4 regions of the Pseudomaricurvus sp. genome follow, and region 3 is predicted to be linked to each of the others. Evidence: predicted binding sites of a transcription regulator. Region 3 holds the regulator's gene; each other region holds the start of a gene.
The links. The regulator FNR, encoded in region 3, switches genes on or off when oxygen is low (the NO sensors DNR and NnrR bind a similar motif). The targets are predictions, from matches to a motif close to TTGATNNNNATCAA.
Positions count from the first base shown of each region.

Region 1 (8,206 bases), on a different contig from region 3:
GTTGAAGCAGCCCTGAAGAGCGGCTCGCTGATCACCGCCCGCTATGCCCTGGAGCAAAACCGAGAGGTGTTTGCCATTCCCGGTTCGATTCATAACCCCTTGAGCCGTGGCTGTCATCGTTTGATTCGGGATGGCGCCACACTGGTGGAGACGGCGGAAGATATTGCCATAGAGCTGAGAGGTTGGGCAGCAGCACCTGCTTTCCACGCTCATGAGACCGATACACATAAGGCTGGCGAAACCAGCGACGAAGGGCAGGCAGATCGTTTGGTCGGTGCGTCAGAGCAGGAGCAGGCCTTACTCAAGGCCGTGGGTTTTGAGGTCTGCAATATCGATGAACTCAGTGCCCGTCTGTCACTTTCGACACCGGAAATGCTGGCCACCCTGATGCAACTGGAGTTAAGAGGGCTGATTTCTCAGGAGGGTGGCAATATCGTGCGCTTAGGCTAAGTTGACTTTCTTAGGTTCAGTTGTGCTTTTCAGGCGCTTAAGGTAAGTTGCCGCGCGTGTTGTCAGCCGATTAAAGAAGAGAGCTTACGAATGGATTGGTCCCGTCACCCAAGCATTCAGCGCGCCGCAGATCTGATCTGGAGCGGTGAAATCATTGCCTACCCCACCGAAGCGGTGTGGGGTTTGGGTTGTTCCCCTTTCGATGAGCAAGCGGTCTATAAGCTGCTGGCGTTGAAAAATCGCGATTACGAGAAAGGCATGATTCTGGTGGCTGCAGATATTGAGCAGTTCGCCGATTACCTGCGTCCTCTGACGGAAGAGCAGCGAGCCACTCTGCAGGCCTCCTGGCCCGGTCCCAATACCTGGATTGTCCCGGATCTTGAAAACCAGATCCCCGAGTGGGTCAAAGGCCAATACGACAGTGTGGCCTTGCGAGTCAGCGCCCATCCCGTAGTGGCGGGTCTGTGTCGGGCGTTTGGAGGGCCGATTGTGTCCACCTCCGCCAATCCTCAAGGTAAGAAGCCTGCTCTGCATCAGTGGAAAGTTCGGCAATACTTCAGTGACAGTGTGGGCATGGTGACTCCGGGCGCCGTGGGAGCCGAGGCCAAGCCTACCCAGATTCGCGATCTGATAACCGGGCAGGTGGTCAGGGCCAGCTAGCCTTCGTTTTTTAATGCATGGCAGTTTGATGTTTCGGGGGTATTTGATGCAGCGCAAGTTGTATTGCAGCGGTATACGACATAATGCCCGCCCATATCGATCCTGAACGTTAAAGACCCTGAACGTTGCAATCCCTAAACGTTACAACCCCTAAACGTCACAACCCAAAGACACGAGCCGAGGACGTCCATGAGCCAACCGGATAAGAACGCCGTTAAACAATATCTGCTATCTCTTCAAGACAGCATCTGTGCCCAACTGCAAGCCGAAGACGGCGAAGGCAAATTTGTCGAAGACAGCTGGGATCGGGAAGAGGGCGGCGGCGGTCGTTCGCGAGTGATGGTCGACGGTGCCGTGATTGAAAAAGGCGGGGTGAACTTCTCCCATGTGTTTGGCACTCAGATGCCGGCTTCGGCCACCGCCCATCGTCCGGAATTGGCCGGTCGCTCTTTTGAAGCCATGGGCGTCTCGCTGGTGATTCATCCGCGCAATCCGTTTGTGCCCACCAGTCACGCCAACGTACGTTTCTTTATCGCTGAAAAAGAAGGCGAAGAGCCAGTGTGGTGGTTTGGTGGGGGTTACGATCTGACGCCTTACTACGGCAATCAAGAAGATTGTCAGTTCTGGCATCAGACAGCCAAAGACGCCTGTGTGCCGTTTGGCGAAGACATCTATCCGCGCTTTAAGAAATGGTGTGACGAATACTTTTATCTGAAACACCGCAACGAACCTCGCGGTGTTGGCGGTTTGTTTTTTGATGATTTTAATGAACTGGGTTTTAAACAGAGTTTTGCCTTTATGCGCTCTGTGGGTGACAGCTATGTGGAAGCCTATCGGCCGATCATGGCGAAGCGAAAAAATCTGGAGTACACAGAACAACAGAGAGATTTTCAGTTATATCGTCGTGGTCGCTATGTGGAATTTAATCTGGTATTTGATCGCGGTACCTTATTTGGTCTGCAAACCGGAGGTCGCACCGAGTCGATTCTGATGTCGCTGCCACCGCTGGTTCGCTGGGAATATGACTGGCAACCGGAAGCGGGCTCTGCAGAGGCGGAGCTCACTGAAGTCTTTTTACAGCCCCAGGAATGGGTGTAGCCGATTGAAGAAAGGCAGCTTGATGGAGAACACCATGGACCAGTACCGGGTATTCGGTAACCCCATTGCACAATCCAAGTCGCCGCAAATCCATCAGCAATTTGCGGAGCAAACTGGCGAGTCACTAACCTACGAAAAACAGTTGGTGGATGTGGAGGGCTTTTCCGCTGCCGCCAAACAGTTTTTTGCCGATGGCGGTAAAGGCTTAAACATTACCGTGCCGTTTAAATTGGATGCATTCGAGTTTGCCACGCAACTCACTGAGCGTGCTCAAAATGCCGGAGCGGTTAACACCTTAAAAGTTCTGGAAGAAGGCAGTATTCTGGGAGACAACACCGACGGTCAGGGCCTGGTGTCGGATATGGTGGACAACCTGGGTTGGTCTCTCGAAGGTAAGAATATTCTGGTGCTGGGGGCTGGCGGTGCCGTGCGCGGTGTACTGCAACCTCTGTTGGAACAATCACCGGCCAGAGTCGTCATTGCCAATCGCACCATTGCCAAAGCGTTAACGTTAGTTCGTGAATTCAAACGCTACGGCAAGGTTCAGGCGTGCGGGTTTGTCGATCTCAACGAGCAACAGTTTGATGTGGTCATCAACGGTACGTCTGCCAGCTTGTCCGGCGATCTTCCTCCGCTGCCTGATATGTTGCTCGGTGAAGACGCGGTTTGCTATGACATGATGTATGGCGCAGAGCCGACCGTGTTTATGCAGTGGGCAAAGCAACAGGGTGCCAAAGACATTGCCGATGGTCTGGGCATGTTAGTGGGTCAGGCCGCTGAAGCGTTTTATGTCTGGCGTGGTGTGAAGCCGCAAGTCAAACCGGTAATCACGTCGTTACGGAAACAGATGCAATCATAACCGTAAAATTTGACCCAAAGCTTTTGGCATTCAATTGATCTAAATCTAATTACCCACTATGGCCCTGTTCTAGAATCTCCTGCACATTCAATGTCAGGAGGTTGAGGTCATGTCGCTACAGTGGTCGACAGATTTGGAAATTGGTATTCCAGTCATAGACAGTCAACATCAGCGTATTGTTGATTACATTAACGGCGTAGAGCTTGCCCATCAGCATCACAGTCAGACGGAATTATTACAGGTTCTGGATGAGCTGATTGATTACACCCTGTCTCATTTTGCTTTTGAAGAATCGTTGATTGAAGAGGCAGGCTACCCATTTTGTAAAGCTCACAAAAAAGTACACGCGCTGTTTACCCGCAGAATCCAGGCTTATCAACAAAGTGCCAAAGCCGGTGAAGATGTTACCGAAGAGTTAGCGCACACACTGAAGACTTGGCTGGTCAATCATATCAAGCACGATGACCGCGATTATACCGGTGTTGTTAAAGCCAATATGAATGACGCGTCGAAGCGAGTAAAAAGCAAATCCGGAAGCTGGATGGCCCGCTTGTTTGGATAACCTGTATATCAATAACCACCGTTCGTTTGTGCAGGAGGACTTATGACTCGTTTCGTCTGGTCAGAAGAGTATGACCTGGGTATCGATATTATCGATCATCAACATCAGCGTATCGTAGGGTATATTAATCAAATTTATGATATTTCTGCATCCAACCCGCACGTGCAATCGAGTGGAGCTGCTACTGATACTGGGACGGACATTAGGAGTGTCCTGGCAAGTCTGGTTGACTACACACTGTCACACTTTGCATTTGAAGAATCGCTGCTGGAAGAAGCCGGGTATCCGGAATTAGCAGAGCATCAGTTAGTGCATCGCCAGTTTTCCAACTTGATTGAGAGTTTGAAGTTGCGCAGCGAACAGGGGGAGGAGGTAAGTCAAAAGCTTGCCCGGCTACTGCAGCAATGGCTGATTCAGCACATTATGACGGAAGACAAAGGTTACGCAGAGCTAGTGAAGCAGAGACTGTTGGGAATCGAGCCGGACAGGCATCGTCATTGGGTGACGCAAGCCGTGTCCCGCTATTTTCAATAGGGCTGGTTTTTAGCCGTTATTCGGCTTCCGCCAGATACTGATCTTTCAGCTTCACGTAATTATTGGATGAATAGGTAAAGAAGTTCATCTCTTTTTCTTTCAGTGGACGAGCCTGTTTGCAGGGTGAGCCGACGTACAAATAGCCGCTTTCCAGTCGTTTGCCCGGTGGCACCAGCGTGCCGGCACCGATGACCACATCATCCTCAATGATAGCGCCGTCCAGCACGGTGGATCCGATACCTACCAATACGCGGTTGCCAATGGTGCAGCCGTGCAGAGTCGCACTGTGTCCCACCGTGACATCATCGCCAATGGTCAGCGGCCAGCCTTCCGGATTAAAGGGCCCCTTGTGGGTGATATGCAACACCGTGTTGTCTTGAATGCTGGTACGTTCGCCAATTTGAATACGGTGCATGTCGCCGCGAGCTGCCACAAACGGCCAGATGGAACTGTCTGCGCCGATATGGATATCACCGATGATACGGGCGGTGGGATCGACATACACTCGTTCACCCAGTTGTGGCGTCATGTTCTGGAAAGAGGCGACAGATAGATTGGCGTGATCAGTGGTCATGACGGGGCTCCGGTGAGTTATCAGTAAGTCTTTATCAGAGAGTGTCAGGGCTCAAGCGGCCACTTTATCATAATTGCCCTCTTTATTTCCTTGGCGTTCGCCCCCAAATACCTTCTTAACGGGTGTATCATGGATCCCTCAGAAACAGGATCACAAGCATAAGCGCCGCCACTCCATTCGATTTATCGAGGTAAACGACTTCATGACTAATCCATTGCTTAGCAATTCCGTATTACCGCCTTTCTCGGCTATTCGTGCAGAGCACGTGGAACCTGCCATTGAGGATTTGATTCAGCAGTGTCGCACTCAGCTGGAAGAGGTGGTGGAACAGGCGCAGTCGCAAGGGGTGTCATGGGAGAATCTGATTACGCCACTGGAAGAGCAGGATGACCAGCTCAGTAAGGCCTGGTCACCCGTCGGCCACCTCAACGCCGTGTTAAACAGTGATGCCTTGCGGGATGCCTACACCAACAGCATTGCCAAGCTGACCGCTTACGGCACCGAAGTCGGGCAGAACAAAGCCCTGTGCGACGCTTATCAAGCGCTGGCTGATAGCGAAGAGTTTTCAACACTGCCTCAGGAGCAGCGCACTTCGATTGAGCATGCCCTGCGGGATTTTCGTCTGGCGGGTGTGGATCTGCCGGAAGAGGAAAAGAAAACCTACAGCGATCTTAAGCAGCGTTTGTCGGAACTCAGTACCCAGTTTGCCAATAACGTACTGGACGCGACTCAGGGGTGGTACAAGCATCTGGAGAGTGCTGATGAGTTGTCGGGTCTGCCGGATAACGCACTGGCGCTGGCAAAGCAGGCCGCGGAAGAAAAAAGTGAATCCGGTTATGTCATTACCCTGGATATTCCGTCTTACCTGGCCGTGATGATGTACGCCGACAATCGCGCCTTGCGGGAAGAGGTTTACACCGCCTATGGCACCCGCGCTTCCGATCAGGGACCCACCGCTGGGCAGTGGGATAATGCCCCACTGATTGATGAAATTCTTGCCTTGCGTCATCAGCTTTCCAATTTGCTGGGCTTTGATAATTATGCCGAGCGCTCACTGGCCACCAAAATGGCAGAAACCTGTGATCAGGTAGAGGCGTTTTTGCTGGAACTGGCTGAAAAAAGCAAGCCGGCTGCAAAAGCAGACTACGAAGAACTGAAAGCCTTTGCTAAAGATCGCGATGGACTGACGGATTTCCAGGCCTGGGATCAGGCCTATTACAGTGAAAAACTGAAAGAGCAAAAATACGCGATTTCTCAAGAGGAATTGCGTCCCTATTTCCCCGCCGAAAAAGTCGTGCAGGGTATGTTTGAGGTCGTTAGCCGCCTGTTTAATATTCGTATTCGTCAACAAGACGCCGATGTCTGGCATAAAGATGCCCGCTTTTACGCCGTGGAACAGGACGGCGAAGTGATTGCCCAGTTTTATCTGGATCTGTACGCCCGCGCCAACAAACGCGGTGGCGCGTGGATGGATGTCTGTCGCACACGCCGACTGGCGCCACAAGGACTGCAATTGCCCGTCGCTTATCTGACCTGCAACTTTACCCCGGCGGTAGGCGACAAGCCGGCGCTGCTGACTCACGATGAAGTGGTGACTTTGTTCCATGAGTTTGGTCATGGACTGCACCACATGCTGACCAAAATCAGCACAGCTGCCGTTAGCGGTATCAGTGGCGTTGCCTGGGATGCGGTGGAGCTGCCCAGCCAGTTTCTGGAAAACTGGTGTTGGGAAAAATCCGTAATTCCGATGATTTCGGGTCATTACGAAAGTGGCGAGCCCTTGCCGGATGAATTGCTGACGAATCTGTTGGCGGCCAAAAATTTTCAGTCGGCTATGCAAATGCTGCGTCAGATTGAATTTTCGTTATTTGATTTCCGTTTACACCGCAATTACAACCCGGACAGTCCGCGACCAGTGCAGGACGTGCTAAACGAAGTGCGCGATGAAATTGCGGTTGCCAAGCCACCGGCCTTCAATCGTTTTCAAAACAGCTTTAGTCATATCTTTGCCGGTGGCTATGCAGCCGGCTACTACAGTTACAAGTGGGCCGAAGTCTTATCCAGCGATGCGTTTTCCCGTTTCGAAGAGGAAGGGATTTTCAATGCGCTGACGGGACAGAGTTTCCAGCAGGAAATATTGGAAATGGGGGGTTCCAGAGAAGCGATGGAACTGTTTAAGAATTTTCGTGGCCGTGAGCCTAATACCGAAGCACTGCTGCGTCACAGCGGCATCGTGTAATCTGTGATGACAGTGAGTTTACGTTATGACTTTTAAACAAAAGAAACGTTTTATTGCCGGGGCCGTGTGCCCCAAATGTTCCGAAATGGACAAAATTGTTGTCTATAACAAGGACGGTCAGGATTATCGGGAATGCGTCAGTTGTGGATTTTCCGATGAAATGCATTTTGCGACCAAGGCCCGTGAGCTGGAAACGCGTGTGAATAAAACGGAAGAAGAGAAAAAAGCCGAAGTTCAGGTGATTCAGTTTCCGCCAGTGCAGGGAAAAAAATAGATCAACCCACGGTGCACTGACTGACTGGCTTGGAAACTGAAGCTTAGTGCAGAGAGCCTTTGGGGGTAGAGATATAGCTTGAGAGATCCGACGTGCTCTCGGCTGCAGCTGAAGAGGGTGTTGGTTGCTTGCTGTGTTGCGCGGTCTTCTCTTCTGGACGGGTGTTGGGCTCGGTAAAACTCAAGGTAATATCCAGATCGTGAGCCAGGCAGGGCCAAGCATTGAGTTCTTTCTGCCATCCATGCTGTCGGTGTTCTGCCAGATAGTTTTGAAAATCAGTGTGGGCAAAGACTTTTTCCTTGCCCATACAGAGTTCAACGGAATACTGCACGGCCATATCGAGCTCATTGGCAAAGGGCTCACCAATCAAGTGATGAATGATCAGGTTAGAACGAGTCATGTCCATAGGGGCCAGTGGCGCGCCACAGTGACTGATAAAACGGTCATTCACTTCTTCCATTAAGCGGTGAGCCAGATAGGCTTCATCCATCAGCGCATCCATTCCCTGATGACCTTCAATAATGTCTGGTGGATTGAGAAAGTAATCTTTGGCGATGCGCAAAAATGTTTCGGCGTAGTCAAACACTCGGGCTTCATTGGTGACGTTAGAGATGGCTTCAACAAAATCGGGTACGTGCTCAATATAACGGGTGACAAAATCCACCAGTGCATTGGCTGCATTTTCATTGGGCAGACGGATAGCGCTGTGGAGCTTGGGGATTTCCTTTTCAAGCAGCGAGCACAGGTGTCCGGTTTCCTCTTCGTGTGCTTTCGCCTGTTGTATGGTTTCCCGAATCGTCAGCACGTCTTTTATATCCATAGAGTTTGGTTGGCCGGTGTTTTATAAAATTAATTGAAATATGCTGCCCGTCAGATACATGGATGAGAGCTGGATCAATCTTGCGCATCAATTTACCGCAGTACAGAAGATAATCGATATCCACATAAAAACAAGG
Region 1 is NZ_CBFIHX010000029.1:6,450-14,655, forward strand. Features, by position in the region: gene dprA (DNA-processing protein DprA) at 1-450, shown strand, start outside; gene ACTG33_RS05955 (L-threonylcarbamoyladenylate synthase) at 541-1,110, shown strand; gene hemF (oxygen-dependent coproporphyrinogen oxidase) at 1,300-2,208, shown strand; gene aroE (shikimate dehydrogenase) at 2,231-3,067, shown strand; gene ACTG33_RS05970 (bacteriohemerythrin) at 3,177-3,629, shown strand; gene ACTG33_RS05975 (bacteriohemerythrin) at 3,672-4,163, shown strand; gene ACTG33_RS05980 (gamma carbonic anhydrase family protein) at 4,180-4,737, opposite strand; gene prlC (oligopeptidase A) at 4,940-6,976, shown strand; gene ACTG33_RS05990 (YheV family putative zinc ribbon protein) at 7,002-7,250, shown strand; gene ACTG33_RS05995 (hypothetical protein) at 7,294-8,070, opposite strand.
Region 1: a site for FNR is predicted at 3,102-3,115, ahead of ACTG33_RS05970 (bacteriohemerythrin). Genes of this name have one in related genera too.

Region 2 (8,206 bases), on a different contig from region 3:
AGGCCCTGCAGTTCACCGTCGAGATCGTGAGTCAAAATCAGACTGGCGACCTTGGGAATACCGATGGCGAAATGATTGGTTTTTTCCTCTTCATCGGGCACCGCAAACAACAACAGGGGGACACCTTCTTCCGTGTTCCAGATACCTTCGATCGCAGCGATTTTGGCGGGCTGATGTTCCAGAGTGTTGAGTCCGTGTGCGTCACCGATAAACGCCTGAATGGGGGCCAGTACGGCGGCAATCAGCAGACCGGTTTTTAGGGCAAGCCGCGGCGCCTTTTTGGTGTCGCCAAGACGGATTCGGTAAGCGGAGATGCCGGCAACAAAGAACGATGCGGTCAGACCGGAGGCGACCAGCATGTGCGACAGACGATAGGGGAACGACGGGTTGAAAATCACCTCCCACCAGCTGGTGACATGGGCAACCCCGTCGATCATCTCGTAGCCGGTGGGGGTGTGCATCCAGGAGTTCAGTGCCAAAATCCAGAAGGCCGACAGAGTTGTGCCGATGGCCACCATCAGTGCAGCAAACGTGTGAACTTTGCTGGGAACGCGATTGATACCGAACAGCATGATACCGAGAAAAGTGGCTTCCAGAAAAAACGCGGTCAACACTTCATAGCCGAGCAAGGGGCCGGCGATGTTGCCGACGGTTTCCATAAAGCCCGGCCAGTTGGTGCCAAATTGAAACGACATGGTGATGCCGCTGACGACACCCAGAGCAAACGTCAGGGCGAAAATTTTGATCCAGAAGCGGTAGGCCCTCATCCAGACCGGGTTTTGGGTTTGGTCGTAACGCAGCTTAAAGAAGAAGATGATCCAGCAGAGTGCAATGGTGATGGTGGGGAATAATATATGAAAGCTGATATTAGCCGCGAATTGCACGCGTGAAAGCATAAGCGTGTCCAGCATGTTGATACCTCTTGTAGGCTGTACGACGTGAACGGAGTGGCGATGTGTAATGCACACCTGACGATGTGCAAAATCAGATGATCAACTGTGCGAGATCGGCGTGAATTGGCTTAAGAAGGCGATGATTTCTTTTTGCCGCCTGTTCCATCTTGAAAAAAGCTCAGCACTTTACTGGCACCGGTGCCCATACTCATGAGCAGTTTCAGGCGCTCAGGTTCCATGTCGTGGAGAGCGTTGGCAAACGTGTTGAGCTGCTCCAGCAGGTCGTGGATTTCCTGCATCTTGGCTTGAGTATAGTCATCCTTGCTGTCTTCGTTAGCGCTCAAAAGTTGTTGGCGCAAAAGAGAAAGTGTCGGGTCGAGTTCGCGTTTGCGGCGCTCCTCGAAAACAATGCGGGCCATATCCCAAATGGAGCCGGCCTGGGTGAAGTATTCTTTGCGATCCCCCGGCTGATGCTGTCGTTCGATCAGTCGCCAGGCCTGCAGTTCTTTCAGCCCCATGCTGACATTGCCGCGACTGATGTGCAGCGCTTCCGCCAGATGGTCTGCATTGAGTGGATCAGGGTGAATGGTGAGCAGTGCAAGAATCTGACCTACGGTGCGGTTAAATCCCCAGCGACTGCCCATTTCGCCGAAATGTAGCACCAGTGCCAGGCTGCTGTCAGAGAGTGTCATCACAAACCTTTAATACTTTCAGAAATTTCTGAAAGTATTAAAGGTTTGTTGATCCATGTCAAGGGCTATGGTTAGGGCAGGGCAAGGACTATGGTTGGGGCTATGGCTGAATCAAGAGCTATGGCTGGATTTCAGGGGGGGGGCAGTGTGCGGAAGAGGCAGGATCTGGGTAAAACAGAAGCAACACGTAATAAGGCCGTTCCGATTCAGGTACGGCCTTACTGGGTGTTGTGAAGGTTATTTCCTCAGGGCGCTGAAAACTTCCGTAAAGTCGTGTGCGACGGGCTGGGTGTCCAGTTGTTTGCCCAGCAGACGGGCAATTTCATCCGCGCAGATCAGGCCACAGAGGTCTTCGTTGCTGTCAATGACCACCAAAAAGCGTTGTTTCTCATGCTCCAGCGAATCCACAAGGTCTCCAACAGTGGCTTTGTCCAGAGTGTCACGTTTGATGTATTTCAGCTGTGAAACAGGGGTCATCACATCTTTAACTGACAAGTCCTCGCGAGCAACGCCCATGGCGGAGGCGGTGGACAGCACCTTCACGCTGTTGATGTCTCTCACGCTGATCACGCCCAGCAGGTAGTTGTCGCGATCGGCAATCAGTTTCAGATTGGTGTGGCTGTGCTTCATGGCGGTACTGGCATCATCCACACTCACACCGGGTGCCAGCGAGCGGGGTTGAAACACGTCGTAATCCAAGAAGACCTTGATGGCAGGGCTGGACAGGGTCACCTCAGGGTGGGAGTGCTCACGCAGGTTCAGGCGGTTGGTTAAGCTGCTGACAGGCGATAGGGTTCCGATTTTCATAGTTATCTCCGAAAGTCTCTCCCGCAGGAGAATTTAAATACGTATATCAATAGTTAAGCGTCAAAATACAAAAATGCGAGTCTTCGGAGTGAGTTGGGGTGGGGCTCGGGGAATAAATGCGGTCAGCACCTGGGGTTTGTGACCGCTATCGGTAGCCGTGATGAATGTGCGGCTGTTAGTGGGGGTGTTTGAGTGGGAAGTGGGGTTCAGGGCATCCAGATCCCACTGGTCGCTTTGCTCCTGAACCGTATTGAGGTGGTCAGGTGTTGCAACACTGGCTTTAGGCAGCTGATCGAGGGCACCTATACGGGTGTCAGCTGTTGTGGGGCCGGCTAAGCACAACAGAGGAATCAACAACCACTGGACGAGTGTCCGTGGAAATTTGAATCGTGTGGTCTTGGCGGTAGCGCGGTGTGTCATGGGTGACTTCTGGTGGTGGCTCTTTATTTAAAAACATGTGGATGTATACAGATATAAGGGCGCTGTCAGACCATTACAACGAGGTTATAAAAACTTTACGTTTGAAGTGTGGCGGGTAGATCATTTGATAGAGGCATAAAAAAAGCGCCCAAAGGCGCTTTTTTGCAGACACTGATGTGTGTTTTCTGGCGGATTTAGCCGATCAGACCGAAGGTCAGCCAGTTGAGCCAGGAGCGATCTTCCTCGGCATTGGCGGTTGAAGATGTCTCACCGCTCGGCTCAACCACATCGTTCATGGCCTGATTGTTTTTGATGTATTCGGGGTTATACAGCTCGCGACTGTCGAAGCCCGGAGGGTCTTTTTTGTCGAACAGGCCGAAGGTGGCGTAACTGACCCAGGAGCGATCACCGAGGCGGCCACTGTGCTGATAGTTAAAGTTGCCATCGCTGTCGAACGCAGGGTGGTTCGGGTAGTTGGCTTTTAGGGTCGCCAATGCATTGGTGGACAGATCGTTCATATGCAGGGAGTGGTAACTTTGTACCATCACCGCCAGAGCGTCAGGCACGGCGGGTGCCTGCTGGAAGTTCTCCACCACATAGCGTCCGCGATTGGCGGCAGCAACAAAGGCGCCGCGCTTCATGTAGTAGTTGGCGACGTGAATTTCGTAGCGAGCCAGCAGGTTGCGCAGGTAAATCATGCGCTTGCGGGCATCGGGGGCGTACTGGCTGTTGGGGAAGCGAGCCAGAAGCTGGGAGAAGTGTGCAAACGACTGACGGGCTGCGCCGGGATCGCGCTTGGTCAGATCGGTCGGCAAAAAGCGTTCAAACATGCCGCTGCCTTCCGTGAAAGAGGACAGGCCTTTCATGTAATAGGCGTAATCCACATTGCGGTGTTGCGGGTGCAAGCGGATAAAACGATCGGCGGCAGCGGATGAGGCTTCGTGCTCAAAATTGCGATAATAGGCGTAGATCAGCTCCAGCTGAGCTTGCTCGGCGTAGGTGCCGAACGGAAAGTTGGCTTCCAGAGCTTGCAGGTTATCAATGGCGGTTTCCCATTGGCTGCTGTCGAGCTGCCGTTGGGCGGCTTCGTAGAAATCTTTTTCGGTGGTGTACTTCGGACCCTGATCTTCTTGTGAAGAACAGGCGGCCAGTAAAATAACACTGGCTACAATCAAAATGAGACGGGCTCGCATAGGTCAGTCAACTCAGTTGGCATGTCGGGTGATTATTGAATGATTATTCACCGGAGCTTGTTTAAACTACCCAGTTCAGCTGGGAAACACGTATTTAGCTCACGTATTTAACCACAGAGAGCACTCAGACCAAAGCGACGAGGGCGGAAAGCGGCTGATTTTATTACGCTTTTCATGACTTCTCGCCGCTTCTCATGAGTTCTTGCTCATGACTTCTTGCCGTTTCGGACATTCGCGTCGGCAGGGGCTGTCGTCGGCGGGTTGTCCTGGGCCGTCTGATGCTCAAGGTCTGGGTCGGGTGGTCCAGGCTGGATGGCTCAAGTCAGGTGGTCAGAGTTCGACCGCAGATTTCCGGGTGAGTTCAGCGCAATGGCGCTGAGACTCTCTGTATGAGCCGTTGTCTGTGTGAAATGTCTGTGTGAAACGTTGTGTCAGCATCCATTCTTCAGTATTCAGGCTCCGGCCTGACATTAGGCAGTATTTTATGGCAGAAACACTTGAATTAACCGCGACGGTACCCGCAGAAATGATCGGATCGCGGCTGGATTTTGCGGCGGCAGAGCTTTTCCCCGGTTATTCCCGCTCCCGCATCCAGACCTGGATCAAATCCTCTGCGCTGACCATAGACGGTAAGTCTGCCAAGCCCAAGGATAAAGTGCTGGGCGGTGAGGAGCTGAGATTACTCGCCGAACAGGAAGAACAGGGTGACTGGGAAGCCGAAGAGATTGCGCTGGATATCATCTATGAGGATGATCATATTTTGGTGGTCAACAAGCCCGCGGGGTTGGTGGTACATCCGGCTGCGGGAAATCGCACAGGCACACTGCTGAACGGCTTGCTGTTTCATTGCCCCGACCTCATCAATGTACCGCGCGCTGGAATTGTCCATCGTCTGGATAAAGACACCACCGGTTTGATGGTGGTGGCCAAGACGCTGGAGTCGCACACCGATCTGGTGGCGCAGCTGCAGGAGCGCACGGTCAGCCGTGAATACGAAGCCATCGTGCCCGGCGTGATGACCGGTGGCGGCAAGGTGGATGCGCCCATGGCTCGCCATCCTCGCCAGCGCCAGAAGATGGCTGTGGTTGAGTTTGGCGGTAAGGAAGCGATTACTCACTATCGCGTAATCAAGCGTTTTACGGCGCATACCCACATCCGCTTGAAGCTGGAAACCGGCCGCACTCACCAGATTCGTGTGCACATGGCCCATGTTGGCTATCCGCTGGTGGGCGATCCCACTTACGCTGGACGCATGAAAATTCCGAAACAGGCTTCTTCAGAATTGTTAGAGATGCTCAAGGGTTTTGGTCGCCAGGCATTGCACGCGGCTCAGTTGGGGTTGATTCACCCGGCGACGGACGAATATATGGAGTGGCAGGCGCCTCGTCCGGACGACATGACCCAATTGCTGCGTCTGCTGGCGGAAGGATAATAGGTGTCCGTGTTGTCTCCCTCTCTGCCCCTCTCTCTGATTTGCCCCGATTGGCCTGCGCCGGAGAACGTGCGGGCTGTGATCACCACCCGTGAGGGGGGCAGCAGTCCTGCGCCGTTTGACAGCAATAACCTGGCTTTGCATGTGGGGGATGATCCTCAAACCGTGCAGCTCAACCGCAATCACTTGTGCGAGCAAGTAGGATTGAGCCTGGAGCCGCAGTGGCTGGAGCAGGTGCACGGCGTGAAAGTGGTGGATGCTCAGGCCGACGGGCTGGTGCGAACCGCAGATGGCTGTATCAGTCGTCAGTCGGGGTTGGCCTGTGTGGTGATGACGGCGGATTGCCTGCCGATTCTGTTGTGTGACCGCGCCGGCACTCAGGTGGCGGCAGTGCACGCGGGCTGGCGAAGTCTGGCGGGTGGCATCGTGCGGGAGGCGCTGTCGCAATTTACCTGCGCCATGAGCGATGTGCTGGTGTATCTGGGGCCTGCCATCAGTCAGCCACACTTCGAGGTGGGTATCGACGTACTGGAAGGCTTTTTTGAAACCGCGCTCAGTCCCGAGCACTGCGAGTCCATCTCGGCTGCGTTTCTCCCCAGTTTGGCCAAACCCATGAAGTTTCACGCTGACCTCTATCAGTTGGCGCGCGCTGAATTGAGCGAGATTGGCGTTGAGCGTGTTTTTGGTGGATCTTTCTGCACGTTCGACGACGATCAGCGTTTTTACTCTTATCGCCGCGAGGCCCGGACCGGTCGGATGGCCTCTGCAATCTGGCTTCTGTAGTCTCATTTCTGGGGTATAAAGCCGTTATTTTGGCTTTTTTGTCCTATATTTTTGCGCGATTGTCTTGATTTCCCTGTCCGCGCCCCCATTTTCTTTTCAGAGTCCGGAAACTCCTCCGGCGAGTGTCTATAGTTCGTAACTGACGACACGCCCATGCGCTGACTGGGCCTAATCCCTGAAGCGTGTAACCTTTCGATGGAATAGCGGAACCGGTGCGACTGACGCGCCATCACCGTAATTGAGGAAAATCATGCGTATTGATCGTTTAACCAATCAACTGCAAGTGGCCATGTCCGATGCTCAGTCATTGGCCGTCGGACGTGATCATACCCAACTGGAACCCACGCACCTGTTGCTGGCCATGCTCGATCATCAGGGCGGCGCGGTGTTGCCTCTTTTAAAGCAGGCCGGTTTCGATATGGCGGGTCTGCGCAACGGCCTGGCCATTGCGCTGGATAATCTGGCGAAAGTACAAACTCCCACGGGTGATGTGCAGATGTCGGCGGAACTGGGACGCCTGTTGAATCTGGCGGACAAGAAAGCTCAGGACAATGGCGACGCCTATATCTCCAGTGAGTGTGTGTTGCAGGCGGCCATGTCCGACAGCAACAGTGCGCTGGGCAAATTACTGAAACAGTATGGCGACGCGAAAAAGCTGGATCAGGCCATTGCCAAAGTGCGCGGTGGGGAATCGGTCAACAATCCGGATGCCGAAGGCAATCGTCAGGCGCTGGATAAATACACCATTGATCTGACCGAGCGCGCCGAAGCGGGCAAGCTGGATCCGGTTATTGGTCGTGACGACGAAATTCGCCGCACCATTCAGGTATTGCAGCGCCGTACCAAAAACAATCCAGTCCTGATCGGTGAGCCGGGCGTCGGTAAAACCGCCATCGTTGAAGGCTTGGCGCAGCGCATCGTTAACGGCGAGGTGCCAGAAGGTCTGAAAAGCAAGCGCCTGCTGTCTCTGGATTTGGGGGCCTTGCTGGCCGGTGCCAAATTCCGTGGCGATTTCGAAGAGCGTCTCAAGTCTGTGCTCAACGAATTGTCCAAACAGGAAGGGCAGGTCATTCTGTTTATTGACGAAATCCACACCATGGTGGGCGCGGGTAAAGCCGAGGGCTCCATGGATGCCGGTAATATGCTGAAGCCCGCCTTGGCGCGTGGCGAATTGCATTGTGTGGGCGCAACCACACTGGATGAATATCGTCAGTACATTGAAAAAGATGCCGCACTGGAACGTCGTTTCCAGAAGGTGCTGGTGGATGAGCCCACAGAAGAAGACACCATTGCGATCCTGCGTGGTTTGAAAGAGCGCTACGAGGTTCACCACGGCGTCGACATCACCGACTCGGCGATTATTGCGGCGGCAAAACTGTCGCAACGTTACATCACCGATCGTCAACTGCCGGACAAAGCCATCGACCTGATCGATGAAGCGGGCAGTCGCATTCGTATGGAAATCGATTCCAAGCCGGAAGAGCTGGACCGTTTGGAGCGCCGTTTGATCCAGTTAAAAATCGAGCGGGAAGCGGTGAAGAAAGACGACACTGACGCGGCCAAGAAACAGCTGGCGTTGCTCAATGATGACATTGAGAAAAACGAGCGTGAGTACGCCGATCTGGAAGAAATCTGGCGCGCGGAGAAAGCCGCCCTGCACGGTTCAGTGGAGATCAAGGCGAATCTGGAACAGGCGCGACTGGATCTGGAGTCTGCCCATCGTGCCGGTGATCTGGGTCGCATGTCCGAGCTGCAGTACGGCATCATTCCCGAGTTGGAAAAGCAGCTGGATCTGGCCAGTCAGGTCGAGATGATCGACATGCAGCTGCTGCGCAACAATGTCACCGAAGAAGAAATTGCCGAAGTAGTTTCCAAGTGGACGGGTATTCCGGTGAGCAAAATGCTGGAAGGCGAGCGGGAAAAGCTGCTGCGGATGGAAGAAGTGCTGCACGATAAGGTCATTGGGCAGAGCGAAGCGGTGGTGGC
Region 2 is NZ_CBFIHX010000079.1:7,695-15,900, forward strand. Features, by position in the region: gene ACTG33_RS11530 (cytochrome ubiquinol oxidase subunit I) at 1-911, opposite strand, end outside; gene ACTG33_RS11535 (GbsR/MarR family transcriptional regulator) at 1,022-1,585, opposite strand; gene ACTG33_RS11540 (CBS domain-containing protein) at 1,823-2,392, opposite strand; gene ACTG33_RS11545 (hypothetical protein) at 2,453-2,812, opposite strand; gene ACTG33_RS11550 (outer membrane protein assembly factor BamD) at 3,007-4,005, opposite strand; gene rluD (23S rRNA pseudouridine(1911/1915/1917) synthase RluD) at 4,490-5,437, shown strand; gene pgeF (peptidoglycan editing factor PgeF) at 5,441-6,220, shown strand; gene clpB (ATP-dependent chaperone ClpB) at 6,471-8,206, shown strand, end outside.
Region 2: a site for FNR is predicted at 1,634-1,647, ahead of ACTG33_RS11535 (GbsR/MarR family transcriptional regulator). Genes of this name have one in related genera too.

Region 3 (8,206 bases):
TCTTTCGGCTTTTCGAGGGATTTGAAGGGTATTCACTGTACTATCGTGCCACTTAGTGGTCTAATTCTCGCCAGAATCGTACAAATTAAGAAGCAGCTTTACGGGTCTAAGTGTTTTTATTGCCCCCGTATTTATAAAGCCTGTTGTGTTAAATGCTGTTATTAATTCTGTAGGTGTTACAGATTTAAGATGTAGAGCCGTAGTTGAGAAGTAATGAATTTAGAAGCCTGGACCGTTGATTTAAAGAGCCTGAGTGCTACCCATGAAAGTGGCTTTCGATTGGAGATAGAAGGCAACCCGAAAGACCCCAGTGCTGTTCATCCTGGCAAGTTCCCCAAGGGACTCACTAGTATTGAGCAAGTGCGACTGGTTCGTTTGGGGGTGGAAGCTATCACAAAAGAGGCTAAAAATAGCCGGTCAACCAGACCTGTGGTTAAGAAGCCCGCCTATATCCCGCCGGCGAACAAGCCGAAGCGTGCGACACTATCTCTGAAGAAAAAGTCCGAAGACTCCCCGCCTGCCTGATACGGCTGATGTGTGCCCCGTTGTTCAAGTTGTAAGACGCTTATCGAAGGTCATTAAAAAGGCGCAGATGCGCCTTTTGAGATGGCTCTTGTGTGAGCCGTTTTGGTTGATAAGTCTGTCTCGTTTTAAGAGCTCTGCCAGCCTCGAATTGAGAACTGTCTATCGATATACGACCTGACCTTTCATTAGCATGGTGGTCTGGTGGTCATCGACCAGCTTGAACAGGTTGTCAAACTTGTCTGCCGCAACGTCCGTTGGGCTTCCGCCGGCATCTACACTGTATGTCACACCGCTGATCAAAGACGTCAGCTCATCAGACACAGAATCCATTGCTTCGAAAATTGACGCTGTGGTGGCGTCGTCCAGAAACAATCGGTTTTGTTTGGTCTGGCTCAGGTATTGATCACACTCTTTTAGCCAGTCTTCACGTTGATCCAGGAACTTGCGGATATTATTCATACCACCGCGGTGCTGGCTGACCAGTTGCTTATCCCGGTAACTCTGAAGGCTTTTGATGGAAGAGGTAATAAAGTCCAGTTTGATGTCGTTACAGTATTTTTCATTTAGGTAGCTGGGGAATTCGCCATCTGCCATGGCGCTACCGGCCAGAAGCAGTACAAATGGGGCGAAAAGCATTTTGATTTTCATAATCGGCTGCCTGAATTGTTTTATGGTTATTAGTGCCGCACTGCTTAGATCCCTTCGCGGCAATTCACGCTACACCTGTGATATACGTCACGTTACTGTCGCATGTCAACACTGCGCTGGCATGAAGAAGCACATTCGGCCTAATTAGACCTCTTTTGGCTGTAAATGACTTTTCAGTCTAAAGTATCGGCAAACTGGTAGAGGGCATGGTGATTACTGACCAAAGACCTCTATCGGGTTGTCATTAAGGTGTTATGCAGTTGGCGATTTAAGTCAGGCAGGAGGCTTAAACCGGGTCTGGCCGTTTGTCTCCGAAGTGATTGAGAAGGGCGGGAATAAAGCGTTGGAATGTTCCGGTCATCAGAGCGAAGTCGGCGTCAAACTGCGCGGCTTTGTCACCATCGGCACTGTCCTGAGCCTCGCTGATGAGCTCTTCACCAAACTTTAGGCGTTTGATCGACAGGTCGTCTGCGAGCATATATTGCAGGCATTCATCCCAATTCAGAGCGAGTTTTACCGCTTGCTTGCCGGCATTCAGGTGAGGCTCAATTTCCTTGCCCAGCAAATCCTGCTTTTTACAGCGAACGATGCCGCCTTCTTCGCGCTGTTCCCGCAGCTCACATTCATCACCCAGCTCCAGATCTTCTGGCAGAGGTTCGCCTTTCAGCCAGCTGGTCATGACAACGGCGGGTGATTCGGTGACCTGAACAGGCACTACCGGCAGGCTGCCCAGGGTGTCGCGAAGTAGCTTCATCCATTCTTCGGCTTTTCCGTAGGATCCGCTGTCGATACACAGCCAGCCGTTTTTGATGTCGATATAACCAAACGTGCGGTGGGTTTTGGTGAAGGCCTGGGGTAGACAGTCGAAGATAATTTCTTCTTTAAGCGTCTCTTTTTCTTTGCGATAAACCCGGCGATCTTCTTTTGCTTCAATGATCTTAACTTTGTCTTCCACTTTCTCCCGAATCACGGAGGCAGGCAGAACTTTTTCTTCTTTGCGCGCGCACAGCATAAGACAGCCATTGGCGCTGTGGTAGAGCTCCTGACTGATGTCGCCCATGGGGCTTACCCAGCCGTAACGACTCGTTTCCTGACGACCACAAGGCGTGAAGGCCTGAGGTTGTAGTAACTCCGCAAGCTGTTCGACATCGGTTTCGAAAGGGCTGGTGAAACGGTATAGCAGAAGATTTTTAAACCACATAGATAACCTGTTTGAACATCTTGAAGGAGTGCGGAAAAAGGCCGCGCATTATGGCCTAGCCAGTAACTGACTACAACCAACCTTGCAGGTAAGTGGTGAGTGTTTGTGAAAGCTGTCGATAGACGAGGAGGCTGCTAAAAAATCACCAGAGAGGTGGTTTATTGATCGCCAGTCATGCCATGCTGATAAGCAGACCAGAGCCTCCATGCTTCTATAATTCTCTATTATTTATGGCTAGCTATTTTCTATCGCTAACCATTCAGAGCCTGACCGACCAGTGACCCCATCGCATCCGAAAGAGGCAGTTTAAGGGCTGCGGCGTGGCCGTCTTCTGACATTTTGTTCCAGGTTTTACGGATGATGTCGACGATTTTTTCATCGCTGTGTTGAGCGGCAAAGTCTTCCAGGTGATAGGTCAGAAACACCAGGCAGGCAATGTCTTCCAGAGTTTGAGCTTCCGAGTCGCGTTTAAGCTGTTTCTTTTGCAGTAGGCTTTTGGCGCGTTCTTGTTCGTCTTCACTGTAGCCACAATCGGCCATCAGTTCGGCGGTTAGCGTTGCGTGAAATTTAGCCAGTTCTGTGCGCCAGCGCTTGTAGCCCGGACGATCCATGGGGTAATCCCGGCGGGCAATGGCCCAGCGCTGGATATGCTGTGCACGACAGGCGATTTGCAGAATTTCGGAAGCGTCGGGCTGAAAAGACGCCAAACACTGTGACATACGTTGCCCATAGAGCCACTCTTTCGCTACAGATTGCCCCTGATGTTCTACAGTATTGGGATCTTGCTGATTTTTGTCATCAATGGCACTCAAAACCTGTTGTAAGCGATCATCTTGGGTCATGGATTTTCTCTGCCTGTTTTTGCCTGTAATCGGTAGCCAATGTATGACGACATGATAGGGAGTTTATAGATAATGGGTATTTTCGGACTTTTTGCATTAGTTGTAAAAGATTTAATCCAGATCAAGAACTTGCGCGGTTGATTCATGTGTAATGGCGCCAGTTCAGAAACAACATCCTACTGAGAGAGAATGAAACATGAAAAAGGCATTAATTGTATCCTTGGCTGCAGCAGTTTCTGCAATCACTTTTCCTGTCTGTGCCCAAACTTATCAGGCCGGTGATTGGGTTGTGCGTGCTGGTGCAACCGAGGTTGCTCCTGCTGAAAGTAGCTCCGCTTTAACACTTGATGGCACTGTTTTACCTGCACCACTCAGTGGGAACTTGAAGGTGGACGACGATACTCAGCTGGGTTTAACCGTTGAATATATGATTACCAATAATGTGGGTATTGAACTTCTGGCAGCAACGCCGTTTTCGCACACCGCAACTGTGACCAATGCGACGGCGCTTCAGGGGCTGGATGTGGCTGATATCAAACACCTGCCCCCCACTCTGAGTGCGGTGTACCACATTGATTTGGGCAATAATTTTCAACCTTATTTAGGCGTAGGCATCAACTACACGACTTTCTTTGATGAAGATACCACCAGTGCAGCGGATGCAACCTTTGCTACTTTGGGTTTGACCGGAGGTGATGTAGAAATGGATGACTCCTGGGGTGCATCGTTCCAAGTGGGTTTTGATTATCACTTGAATCAAAACTGGTTGGTAAACGCCTCAGTGCGCTGGATCGACATTGATTCGACCGCTACTATTAAGTTCGATAACGGTTCCGAGATTGAGTCGGATGTTGAGATTGATCCTTATGTCTATACGCTTTCTGTCGGCTATAAGTTTTAATTTGTGGTAGCACGTCAATCGGTGAAACTAGTGATTAAACAGTAGAACGAATAAACCCGGCGTTTGCCGGGTTTATTGCTAGATGGCTGAGCGATCAAAAGCTCGGTCTGATCAGACGATGGACTCAGCGTGAGCGATTCTTTTCAGTCCTTCCATATCTAAAATCTCAATATCTTTCTTATCAACACGTATCAGCTCGCTTTTTTGCAGACGCCCCAGAACCCGACTCACGGTTTCAATGGTTAGGCCCAGATAGTTGCCCATATCGGAGCGAGACATGGGTAGTTGGAAGGCGGTGGCTGAAAGTTGTCGGTGATGATTCCGCGTGGAAATACTCAGCAGTAAAGAGGCAATACGTTCGTCAGCGCTGTTTTTGCTGAGTAGTGTGATGAGTTGTTGATCAGAGGTGATCTCTTTGCTCATCAATTGGAAAAAGTGACGCTGCAGAGTAGGGAGCTTCAGACTCAAACCTTCCAGTTGCGAGAAGGGAATCTCACACACCGCCGAGGTTTCCAGCGCAATGGCGGAATTGGTGTGATGATTTTGAGCAAGGCCATCCATACCAAGAATCTCCCCGGGCAAATAGAAACCGGTGACCTGTTCCTGTCCGTCATTGGTGATATTCAATGCCTTGATGGAGCCGGATCTAACTGCGTAGACGGACTCAAACTGATCGCCAGATCGATAGAGGTATTCACCTTTTTGCAGCGGACGACCGCGTTGAATAATGTCATCAAGCTTATCGATATCATCGATATGCAGACTGATAGGAAGGCAGATGGCGCTCAGTCGGCAGTCACCACAGGACACCAGAGGGTTGTGGTGGCACTTTTTCTCGTTGCCGGAAGTTGTTGGAATTGTATTGCTCATAACATCAGCTCTGACAGGCTTACGCAGAATGACGGTTCTGCAAATTTGCCGATATTGTCCTACAGGGCTGGGGGTTAGGTAAAGAGGTCATACACCTAGTGTGAAGAATATACTCCAGCGTGGGGATCTTGAGCGCGCGCGCCGTAAAGCGTGTGCTGCGACGGGTCGCAATCAGGATTAGGGTATGCTGGTGTCAAATATTTGGCGGGTTAAGGGTTTTTCATCACCGCCACCAGAAAAACCAGGTGGCGACTTAATTGTCTGTTTCATCCATATTGCCGTTCTCATCTTTATGGCCATTCCTAACCGTTCGTGGGGTTAGTGACTTTTTTGCTTTTAGGTCTCCAGTGCCCTTGATTGGGTGAGGATGTGGCGACGCGATTACGTTCTTTCCAAATCTAAGGTTGATGGTTAAAGGATGTTTGGCTGAATTGTTGATGCAAGCCCATACACAATGCTGTTAATTGGAGAATGCCAAAGGTTGTCAATGTCAGAATATTATCCTTAATTTCAAACAGGGAATGGTTGGGATCAAAGTGCATCCTCGATATCAGTGAATTTAGCAGTTGAGCTAAATCCAGTTGGTAGCGTTGCTTGAAATAGCTCAGGTCCAGTTGATGGTGGCACAGCAGTTGGTTAATGGCCTGCTTAATGTGAGGATGGGTTGATTCAATCGTGTACTGATCAAAGTCGTGGACAAGATATTTGTCCAGTGCATCTGGATTTGTTGAGCGCAGGTTACCTATGGCACTGGCATTGCCCGGCCCTAGTCCTAGCGAATCACTGACATTCTGGCAATTGTAACCCAGCGAATTGCGCAGCAGGTGGTTTCTTTTTTGGGCACTTGCTAGCGGCGATTCAGGGCTGACAAAGTGATCATTGCCCAGCACCTCATACCCCAACTCGGTCAGGCTCCAAAACAACTTTTGAAAGCCGGTACTATCCGTGGCCGTAGACTTATTCACAGGGGTAAATACAATGCTGTCTGGTTTTCTTCCAATTTCCTGGAGGGCTTGATTCATAATGTCTGAAGGAGATATCGGTAGAGATTGCAGCTGGATTCCAAAATGTTGGAAATTAAACCCCTGAGCCAGTGATGAGCAGTATCGTAGTGCCTCGGCGTTTAATGATTCGTTTGGGGCGAAGATAAATTCAATTGCGTTAAACCCTAAACCTTTAAAGAGGGCCAGACGCTCTGCTTCGAGCTCGTTCATTTTAAAGGCTACGCAATAGAAGTTTCCCATGCTGTTACTGAGCTCAAACTGCCTGCCGAGGAAATACATTAACTGGGTTACGTCCGTATTATCGAGTAGGTTGTGAGGGATTTCCCACCTCAACCAGGGAGAGTGACGACCTTTGAACTCTCGCTGACGGTAGTTTATTTCCCGGAGTAGCCCATCCAGTAGAACTGGATTTGTTTGAGATTGCATTGAGGGCGTTGGCACAATGTTTCTCGGCGCAGAGAGGTACAACCCTAATGATGAGCGATTCAGAGTGCTCACCGTCGAGGCCGTTGAAGGGGCAGCTTTCACTTGATGATCACTCACGGAAGCTTCCCAGTGATAACTGGCCGGCAAGCAACTTTCTGAAATCGAAGACTCAGTTGAATAACACGGTTGTTGGCAGCATGCGGTCATAGAATCACCGAAAGGTAGCGGGTTGGTTAGAAAGTAGTCTATGCGGATGGAGGCTGGATCATCTTGATGCAGGTCAAGAGAGGTGGGGGTAACCCGGGTTGCTGGCACTTGAAACAGCTGATTTAATTGCGGTAGCGAGTCGTGGCAGAAACTCATGGCTATTCAGGCTTTACTACTGAGGTGTTTTGCCGCATGTTGGGCAGAGAAGTTGTTTTGGTTGGCGCGTGGTTTCTCTGCTGTTGACGTGAATCAACAGCAACTTCTTCAGATGGACTACACTACAAGTCACAAATTTACATTTAGGGAAGCCTATAAATATGTCTAAGCAGGATACATTGTTTGTAATTGTTGATCCTACCCAGAAAGAACACGCCGCTTTGGAGCGTGCAGTCATCACCTCTCGTTTGCGTGACGTCAGTCCCAAGCTGAAAGTTTTTGTCGCGGTGGACTCGGCGGCGGTTTCTCTGGATGCTGAAAATCCGGATCTATACCGAACCAGCGAGTGGTTTGAGAATCTTAAAAAGCCCATGATAGACGATGGGCTGGACTTCACTTTGGTCATTTGCTGGTCCACGCAGTGGCATGAAGCGGTTCTTCAGGCGGCTAAAAGGACCGAAGCGGATTTGATTCTAATGCCGGACTATTCCGCGAAGGAAACCCGCAATCGATTTAGTGATGCTAAATGGCAGGTGTTGCGCCACGCGACCTGCCCAGTACTGATCTGTCGCCCAGGAGCAGACAGTCAGCGCAAGGTGGTTTTGGCCGCTGTCAAAATGCAGGACACCTCTCCACAGTACACTGAGCTGTGCGATAAGATTATTGCCCGGGGTAAGTGGATGGCCGAGCGTTACAATGCTGACTTTCAGGTGGTGAATGCCTACGCGGATTCATTAAGCTACCCGGATCGCGGCAATATGGTGCGCAAGCTGGGTATCGATTCAGATAAGATCCATGTGCGTCAGGGGTCTCCCGACGAGGTGGTTGCGGATGTTGCGGAAGAGGTGGACGCAGACATTATCGTCGTCGGGACGCTGAAGCGTCGCGGTGTCATGTTGGCCATGCGGGGTAATACGTCTGAGCAGGTGATGGGGCGTGTGCGACAGGACATTATGACGCTTAACTAATTGATAGTTATAGAGCACAAAAAAAGAGGCATCGTGCCTCTTTTTTTGTTTGGGTTTTTACTTTCCGGTTATTAGCTCGGGAAAGAAAATTGCACACCCTCACGAACACCACTGGAAGGCCAGCGCTGAGTGATGGTTTTACGGTTGGTGTAAAAACGCACACCGTCAGGACCGTAAGCGCTCAGGTTACCAAACAGTGAACGCTTCCAGCCGCCGAAGCTGTGGTAAGACACCGGTACTGGCAGGGGAACGTTGATGCCAACCATGCCCACCAAAATGTTGTCGCTAAAGTAGCGAGCGGCTTCACCGTCACGGGTAAAAATACAGGTACCGTTGCCGTACTCGTGATCGTTGATCATTTGCATGGCCTCGTCCATGGTCTCTGCGCGCACGACCAGTAACACAGGGCCGAAGATCTCTTCGTCGTAGCACTTCATGCCTGGCTTGACGTTATCGAT
Region 3 is NZ_CBFIHX010000010.1:6,845-15,050, forward strand. Features, by position in the region: gene ACTG33_RS02415 (hypothetical protein) at 214-525, shown strand; gene ACTG33_RS02420 (hypothetical protein) at 685-1,173, opposite strand; gene rdgC (recombination-associated protein RdgC) at 1,460-2,374, opposite strand; gene ACTG33_RS02430 (DUF4202 domain-containing protein) at 2,626-3,216, opposite strand; gene ACTG33_RS02435 (OmpW/AlkL family protein) at 3,413-4,117, shown strand; gene fnr (fumarate/nitrate reduction transcriptional regulator Fnr) at 4,229-4,987, opposite strand; gene ACTG33_RS02445 (hypothetical protein) at 5,386-6,231, opposite strand; gene ACTG33_RS02450 (universal stress protein) at 6,942-7,748, shown strand; gene ACTG33_RS02455 (CoA-acylating methylmalonate-semialdehyde dehydrogenase) at 7,820-8,206, opposite strand, start outside.

Region 4 (8,206 bases), on a different contig from region 3:
AAATTTCTTTTTGCGACTGGGAGAAAATGCCCACCAGCACACCCCGATAAAGGCGATAAACACCAGTACGGTCGACAAGCTGCGGAAATCATTAATATCCATGATGGAGCCTCAAACTTTTAACGTTTCTGCTGGAGCAACGTACCCAGCTGCTGCAAGTAAGCCACCAGGGCGTCCATCTCGGTCACACCTTTCACAGCCTCTTCCGCGCCGGCAATATCCTCATCGGTGTAAGGAACGCCCACAGAGCGCAAAGCAGCCATCTTCTTACCGGTGTCTTTACCGTCCAGAACATTATCAAACAACCATGGGAACTCCGGCATGTTGGATTCTGGAACTACGTTACGCGGATTGTACAAGTGGGCTTTGTGCCACTCATCCGAGTAGCGTCCACCAACACGAGCCAAATCAGGCCCAGTACGCTTGGAACCCCACAGGAACGGGTGATCATAAACAGACTCACCAGCTACTGAGTAGTGACCATAACGCTCAACCTCAGCACGCAGCGGGCGAATCATCTGCGTGTGACACACGTGACAACCTTCACGGATGTAGATGTCACGGCCTTCCAGCTCCACAGCATCCCAGGGCTCTAAGCCGGCAACAGGCTCAGTGGTTTCCTTGAGGAAAAACTGAGGCACGATCTCAACCAGGCCACCGAAGCTGATCGCGACCACGACCAGCACTACCATCAGGCCAATATTCTTTTCTACTATGTCATGATTTTTCACAGTCGCTTCTCCTTAGGCCGTTTGCGGCTGCGCATCGGTAGCTTCATCTTCAGACGAAGCCATGGTTCTGTAAGTGTTGTAAGCCATCAGCAGCATACCTGTCAGGAAGAAGGCACCACCAATTGCACGCACGAGATAACCGTGGTGACTGGCCGCTACCGCTTCAGCAAAGCTGTAGGTCAGGGTGCCGTCGGAGTTGAAAGCACGCCACATCAAACCTTGCATGATGCCGTTCACCCACATTGCAGCGATGTACAGAACCGTACCAATCGTCGCCAGCCAGAAGTGGGTATTAATCAGCTTCACGCTCCACATGGTTTTGCGACCACTCAGGATGGGTAACAGGTGATAAATAGCACCAATAGAAATCATCGCCACCCAGCCCAATGCGCCGGAATGCACGTGACCAACAGTCCAATCGGTGTTGTGAGACAGAGCGTTAACAGTCTTGATTGCCATCATCGGACCTTCAAAGGTCGACATGCCATAGAAAGACAGAGAAACCACCAGGAAGCGCAAAGTCGGATCAGTACGCAGCTTATGCCAGGCTCCTGACAAAGTCATGATACCGTTGATCATGCCACCCCAGGACGGTGCCAACAGGATCAGAGACATCACCATACCCAGACTCTGGGTCCAATCTGGCAGTGCAGAATAATGCAGGTGGTGAGATCCAGCCCAGATGTACAGACTGATCAGTGCCCAGAAGTGAACAATAGTCAGCTGGTAAGAATAAACTGGACGGCCCGCCTGCTTCGGTACGAAGTAGTACATCATGCCCAGGAAGCCTGCCGTCAGGTAGAAACCTACCGCATTGTGACCGTACCACCACTGAATCATGGCATCCATGGCACCGGAGTACATGGAGTAAGACTTGGTTAAAGTAACCGGTACCGCCATGCTGTTCACAACGTGAAGCAGCGCAATGGTAATGATGAAAGCACCGTAGAACCAGTTCGCCACGTAGATGTGGGAAGTGGTGCGCTTCACGATAGTACCGAAGAACACGATGGCGTAAGACACCCACACCAGCGTAATCAGGATATCAATCGGCCATTCCAGCTCGGCGTACTCTTTAGCAGAGGTCATGCCCAACGGCAGAGAGATCACCGCAAGAACAATCACCAGTTGCCAGCCCCAGAAAGTAAATGGCACGAGGAACCCGCCAAATAAAGGCGCACGGCAGGTTCTCTGTACAACGTAATAGGAAGTAGCAAACAGGGCACAACCACCAAATGCGAAGATTACCGCATTGGTATGCAGTGGGCGCAGACGACCGAAGTGCGTATACGGTTGCAAAATGTTGTTCAACTCCGGCCAGACAAGCTGGGAAGCAATCAGCACACCGACAGCCATCCCAACCACGCCCCAAACGACGGTCATAATGGCAAATTGGCGTACTATATTGTAGTCATATGCAGGCTGCTCTCCAGCCGCTGCCAGGTTACTACTCATAGTGACAATCCTAATTGGTTTTGATTTAGTAAGGAGGTTAATTTCTCGCCAGGCCCCGACATCGTTTGGCAAGCCAAGCATCCTGCCTGTCTTCTATAGGGATGAGTTTGATGTCAATCAAATGCATCCCTAATAGCGCTATTCAGTGTCGACAAAACTCTTCAAAGTGTAGGCTATTGAGCGATTTTTGCGCTCAAAGCAGCCTGAAGATATCTATCACAATATTCAGGGGCCTTTCTGTTAAACGACTATTTCAGCTGTTAAACGACTATTTCAGCTGTTAAACGACTATTTCAGCTGTTAAACGACTATTTCAGCTGTTCAACGATTACTTGAGATCCCGACCTTTGCCAGCCGCAATCCGCAAGCGCAAAGCATTTAGCTTAATAAAGCCTGCAGCATCTTTCTGGTCATAGGCACCGGCATCGTCTTCAAAAGTCGCAACTTTCTCGTCAAACAGGCTATCTTCAGAACGACGTCCTACAGCAGTCACAGAGCCTTTATAAAGCTTCACGCGTACATCGCCGTTTACTGACTTCTGAGATTCATCAATAGCGGCCTGCAGCATTTTACGCTCAGGGCTCCACCAGTAACCGTTGTACACCATTTTGGCGTATTTCGGCATCAGCTCGTCTTTCAAATGCGCCGCTTCGCGATCCAGAGTCAGGGATTCAATGGCACGGTGAGCTTTCATCATTACAGTACCGGCCGGAGTTTCGTAACAGCCGCGGGACTTCATGCCCACGTAACGGTTCTCAACAATATCGAGACGACCGACGCCATTTTCACCGGCAACCTTATTCAGATACTCCATTACAGTGGCAGGACTCATGGCCTCACCATCGATAGCGACAATATCGCCTTTTTCGTAGGTCAGAACCAGATAAGTAGGTTTATCAGGTGCTTCTTCCGGAGCTACGGTCCAGCGCCACATTTCAGGATCTTCCGCTTCCCACCACGGATCTTCCAGGTTACCGCCTTCGTAGGAGATATGAAGCAGATTGGCGTCCATGGAATATGGGGATTTTTTCTTGCTGCTGGCGAAGTCCACAGGAATTTGGCGATCTTCACAGTACTTCATCAAGGTCTCGCGGGAAGTCAGATCCCACTCGCGCCAGGGAGCAATCACCTGAATGCCAGGCATCAAAGCATAAGCACCCAGCTCGAAACGCACCTGATCATTACCCTTACCGGTCGCGCCGTGAGAAATGGCATCAGCACCCGTTTCGCGGGCAATTTCAATCAGACGCTTGGCGATCAGCGGACGCGCAATGGATGTTCCCAGCAGGTACTCGCCTTCATAGATGGCATTGGCACGGAACATTGGGAAAACGAAGTCACGGGCAAACTCTTCGCGCAAGTCATCAATATAGATTTCTTTCACGCCCATAGCCTGAGCTTTGGCACGCGCAGGCTCTACTTCTTCACCCTGTCCGATGTCTGCAGTAAACGTCACAACTTCACAGTTATAAGTTTCCTGCAGCCATTTGACAATCACAGAGGTATCCAAACCTCCAGAATAGGCCAATACGACTTTATTCACGGACGACATATACATCTCCCACGCAATCACGGTGTCTTTTGTGTTTCCTGTCAGAAGGTCAGAAACACAGGAAATTTTGGGCGCGAATTGTAGCCCTAATCGCCCACAAAGCCCAGCTAAATGCAGGGGTATTCATGCTAAACCAAGGGACTATTGAGTGGAATTGTAGTTTGCCACCTGCTTTTTGCGCAAATGATGAACAGTTTGAAGAGAGTTCAACCGGACGGTACAAACTAGAGAAACGCCAAGCGCTATAGAGATGAGACTGATGCCAGAGAAGGCTCACCTGACTCACCTGCCTTTTCTGGACTCTTGTCTAGGCTTTTGCCTGGACTTTTGTCAGCCGGACCGGGAGCATCCTGTTCCTCCATTTGCACCTCTGGAGCTACCGTCTCGACATACCCCACTTTTTCGATGCGAATAGTTACCCTGCGATTTTGATCCCGACCTTTGGCACTGCGATTGGTTGCGACAGGATAGCGCTCCCCATGCCACCGACTGGTGATTTTTTCAGCAGAGACTCCCCGCTCAACCAACAGAGCGACCACCGCTTCGGCCCGTCGCTGGGATAATTCGAGGTTGTCGCTGCGATGACCCGCGCTGTCTGTGTGCCCATCGACATAAAAAGATCCCACACTGTCATCGGCGTTAACGTACACGGCAATATTATCCAGCTTGGTGATTTCGTCCGCTTTCAGCGCATCACTGCCACTGGGGAAATAAATGGCTGTACGGCGAATCTGCTCAAAATTCACGGGCAGAAGCTTCACCAGACAGTCTCGATACTTTTGATAGGCCTGTCGGAAATTCACCGGGCTCAACACCACCTGAGCAGACTCATCGGCGCCATACCAGGGCATCCGGGTAAAGGACACTTCCTGTCCCGCAAACAATTCCGTCAGCAAACGCTCAAAAACAGCCCCCGTCACCGTCACAGGCCGCTCCCCCTGCGTAATGGTGACCCAACCCATTTCACGGGGCTGAGCACTGGGTTTCCAGACGGGCGGATTGGATACCAGAGCCGCCTTACCAGATTTCATTCTCGGCGTTTGGGGAATCAACTGAAATTCAGCACTCTCGCCCGCCTGCTGACCAAAGACGGCATAGCCGTAGTAAGGGATTTCGTGACTCATGCGACAATCGTAGATGGAACTGTCCACTAACCAGCTGGAATCATCCAGCCCGGCCTGAAACGCGCCCGCAGCCGAGACGACCGGCGACAGGACCACCAGCATCCACACCGCAACCCATCGCGTCACACCGAGAAAATCTCCACACCCACTCATGCCTGGCCATCCGAATTCAAGTAACCCATGTTATCCTAGGCTATCGGCTTCCGAAGCCTGTGCTTTAACGCCGTTTTTCGGTAGGATGCGCCACCAACTTTAAGCAGCCGCTGTGAGCCACAGCCTTTGATACAACTGCTTCCCGGCGCTTTGGAAGATATTTAAGCCATTTCGCTACCTATTTAGCCCGTTTTGCCTGTCAGGAGCCCTTCATGACCCAGAACCAATCCACGATCACCATTCTGCGTCCCGATGATTGGCACATCCACCTGCGAGACGGGGATGCCCTGCAAAGCACCGTGCCGGATGCCGCCAAAACCTTTGGCCGCGCCATTATTATGCCTAACCTGGTGCCGCCGGTAATGAATGCTGAGCAAGCCCTGGAATACAAAGCCCGCATCCAGGCTCATAGCCCGAAGGATGCAGACTTTGACCCTCTGATGGTCATCTACCTGACGGACAACACCACCCCCGAGCAAATCGCCGAGGCGAAAGAAGCCGGCGTCGTCGCCTGCAAACTCTACCCCGCAGGAGCCACCACCAACTCCGACTCGGGCGTGACCGATCTGAAAAACCTTTACCCCGCTCTGGAAGCCATGCAAAAACATGACATACGCTTTCTGATGCACGGTGAAGTGACCGACAGCGACATCGACATCTTCGATCGTGAAAAGGTGTTTATCGACCGCACCCTGGTGAACCTGGAAAGCCAGTTCCCAGAACTAAAAATGGTGCTGGAACACATCACCACCAAAGACGCCGCAGAATTTGTCGCCTCCGCCAGCGACCACGTGGCCGCGACCATTACGGCTCACCACCTGTTATTCAACCGCAATCACATGCTGGCTGGCGGGATTCGGCCACACTATTACTGCCTGCCGATTCTGAAACGCAACATCCATCAAGAAGCCTTGATTCAAGCCGCCACCAGCGGCAGCCCCAAGTTTTTCCTGGGCACCGATTCTGCGCCGCACACCCGCGACAAGAAAGAAGCGGCCTGCGGTTGCGCCGGCGCCTACACAGCCTTCCACGGCATCGAACTGTACGCGCAGGCCTTCGACAACGCGAACGCCCTGGACAAGCTGGAAAACTTCGCCAGCTGCTTTGGTGCAGACTTTTACGGTTTGCCTCGCAACAGCGACACCATTACTCTGTCTAAAACCGACTGGCAGGTGCCTGAAACCCTCCCTCTGGGCGACGACATCCTTGCACCGCTGCTTGCCGGCGAAACCATCCACTGGAAGCGCACCGCTTAAGGACTCTCTCTGTGACCATTCTGGAACCCGTTGTCGAAGCAGATGCCGACACCACCAAGTCCCCACTGGCCCAGCGCTTTCGCGGCTTTTTGCCTGTCATCGTGGATGTTGAAACCGGCGGTTTCAACAGCGATACCGACGCCCTGCTGGAAGTGGCCGCCGTCACCCTGCGCATGGACGACGAAGGCCTGCTGCATCGCCATGAAACCTTCGACTTCCACATCGACCCGTTTGAAGGCGCCAACATCGAGCAGTCGGCGCTGGACTTTACTGGCATCGATCTGGAATGTCCTGAACGCCCCGCCATGCCAGAAATGATGGCATTGCCGGAGCTGTTTCAGCACATCCGCAAAGCCGTTAAAGAACACGGCTGTACCCGCGCTGTAATGGTGGCGCACAATGCTCACTTTGATCTTGGCTTCGTCAACGCTGCCGCCAATCGCTGCGAAATCAAACGCAATCCGTTTCATCCGTTCAGCTGCTTTGACACTGCAACTCTGAGTGGCCTCGCCTTTGGTCAGACAGTACTGGCAAAGACGTGCCAAATAGCCGGGATCGAGTTTTCCAACAGCGAAGCGCACACCGCCGCTTACGATGCCGAAAAAACCGCTGACCTGTTTTGTCTGATTGTGAATCGCTGGCAGGAGCTGGGCGGCTGGCCCCTAATCGATCCAGCCAGCTGATCAATCCCGACCACGCCAACGAGGTACCCCATGGCACGTGTCACACTGGAATTACCGGAAAACTTTATCTACAAAACCCGTATGCAGGTGCGCTACACCGACCTGAACACCGGCGGCCACGTGGGTAATGATCAGATGATTTCGTTGATTTCATCAGCGCGCTACAGTTTTTTTCAGCACCTGAACGTCAATCTTGAAAACATCGACCAGCACCGGGTGGTCGTCACGGACCTGGTAACCTCCTACCGTGCCGAGAGCTTTGCGGAAGAGCACCTGAATTTTGAACTGGGATTTATGGACTTCAACAAGTACGGCGCCGATATTATATTTCGCGTCACCAAAGACGATGGCACCTTGGTCACACTGGCCAAGACCGGCTTTGTCTTTATGAATCAGGACAACAAGGTTGCTCCCATCCCCCAGGGATTCCTCCAGCTGTTACCCGACAGTATCCGCCCCTGACACTGCACTTAAACATAACGGCTACCAACTCCAGAGCAGCAAAACCTGCAGACATAAAAAAACCACCCGAAGGTGGTTTTTTTATGTGCTCGACGCGCTGCTATTACAGCTTGTCAGCATTCTCGCTCAGGTAAGCAGCAACACCGTCTGGGGATGCGTCCATACCTTTGTCACCTTCTTTCCAGCCAGCAGGACACACTTCACCGTGCTCCTGGTGGAAAGCCAGTGCGTCAACCATACGCAGCATCTCGTCAACGTTGCGGCCCAGAGGCAGATCGTTAACAACCTGATGACGTACCAGACCGTCTTCATCAATCAGGAAAGAACCACGGAAAGCAACACCGTCTTGATGCTCAACGTCGTAGGCCTGACAGATTTCGTGCTTGGTATCAGCAACCAGGGTGTAACGAACAGGACCGATACCACCTTCGTTAACTGGGGTGTTACGCCATGCGTTATGGCTGAACTGTGAATCGATAGAAACACCGATCACTTCGACGTTACGCTTTTGAAACTCTTCAATGCGGTGGTCAAATGCCAACAGCTCTGAAGGGCATACAAAGGTAAAGTCCAGCGGGTAGAAAAATACAACCGCTTTTTTGCCTTTGATGGCATCAGACAAAGTGTATGCATCAACGATCTCGCCACTGCCCAATACAGCTGCTGCGGTAAAGTCTGGTGCTGGCTTATTAACTAATACGCCCATAATAAATCTCCCTTCATTTAAGAGTGTTGCAGATACGGTAAGTAACCTTAGCAGCAGTCAGAAAAACTGCTACTGAATAAATCC
Region 4 is NZ_CBFIHX010000074.1:2,218-10,423, reverse strand. Features, by position in the region: gene ACTG33_RS11130 (cbb3-type cytochrome oxidase subunit 3) at 1-102, opposite strand, end outside; gene ccoO (cytochrome-c oxidase, cbb3-type subunit II) at 120-731, opposite strand; gene ccoN (cytochrome-c oxidase, cbb3-type subunit I) at 744-2,186, opposite strand; gene ACTG33_RS11115 (argininosuccinate synthase) at 2,515-3,738, opposite strand; gene ACTG33_RS11110 (flagellar protein MotY) at 3,981-5,015, opposite strand; gene pyrC (dihydroorotase) at 5,228-6,271, shown strand; gene rnt (ribonuclease T) at 6,292-6,954, shown strand; gene ACTG33_RS11095 (thioesterase family protein) at 6,985-7,416, shown strand; gene ACTG33_RS11090 (peroxiredoxin) at 7,520-8,122, opposite strand.
Region 4: a site for FNR is predicted at 2,294-2,307, ahead of ccoN (cytochrome-c oxidase, cbb3-type subunit I). Genes of this name have one in related genera too.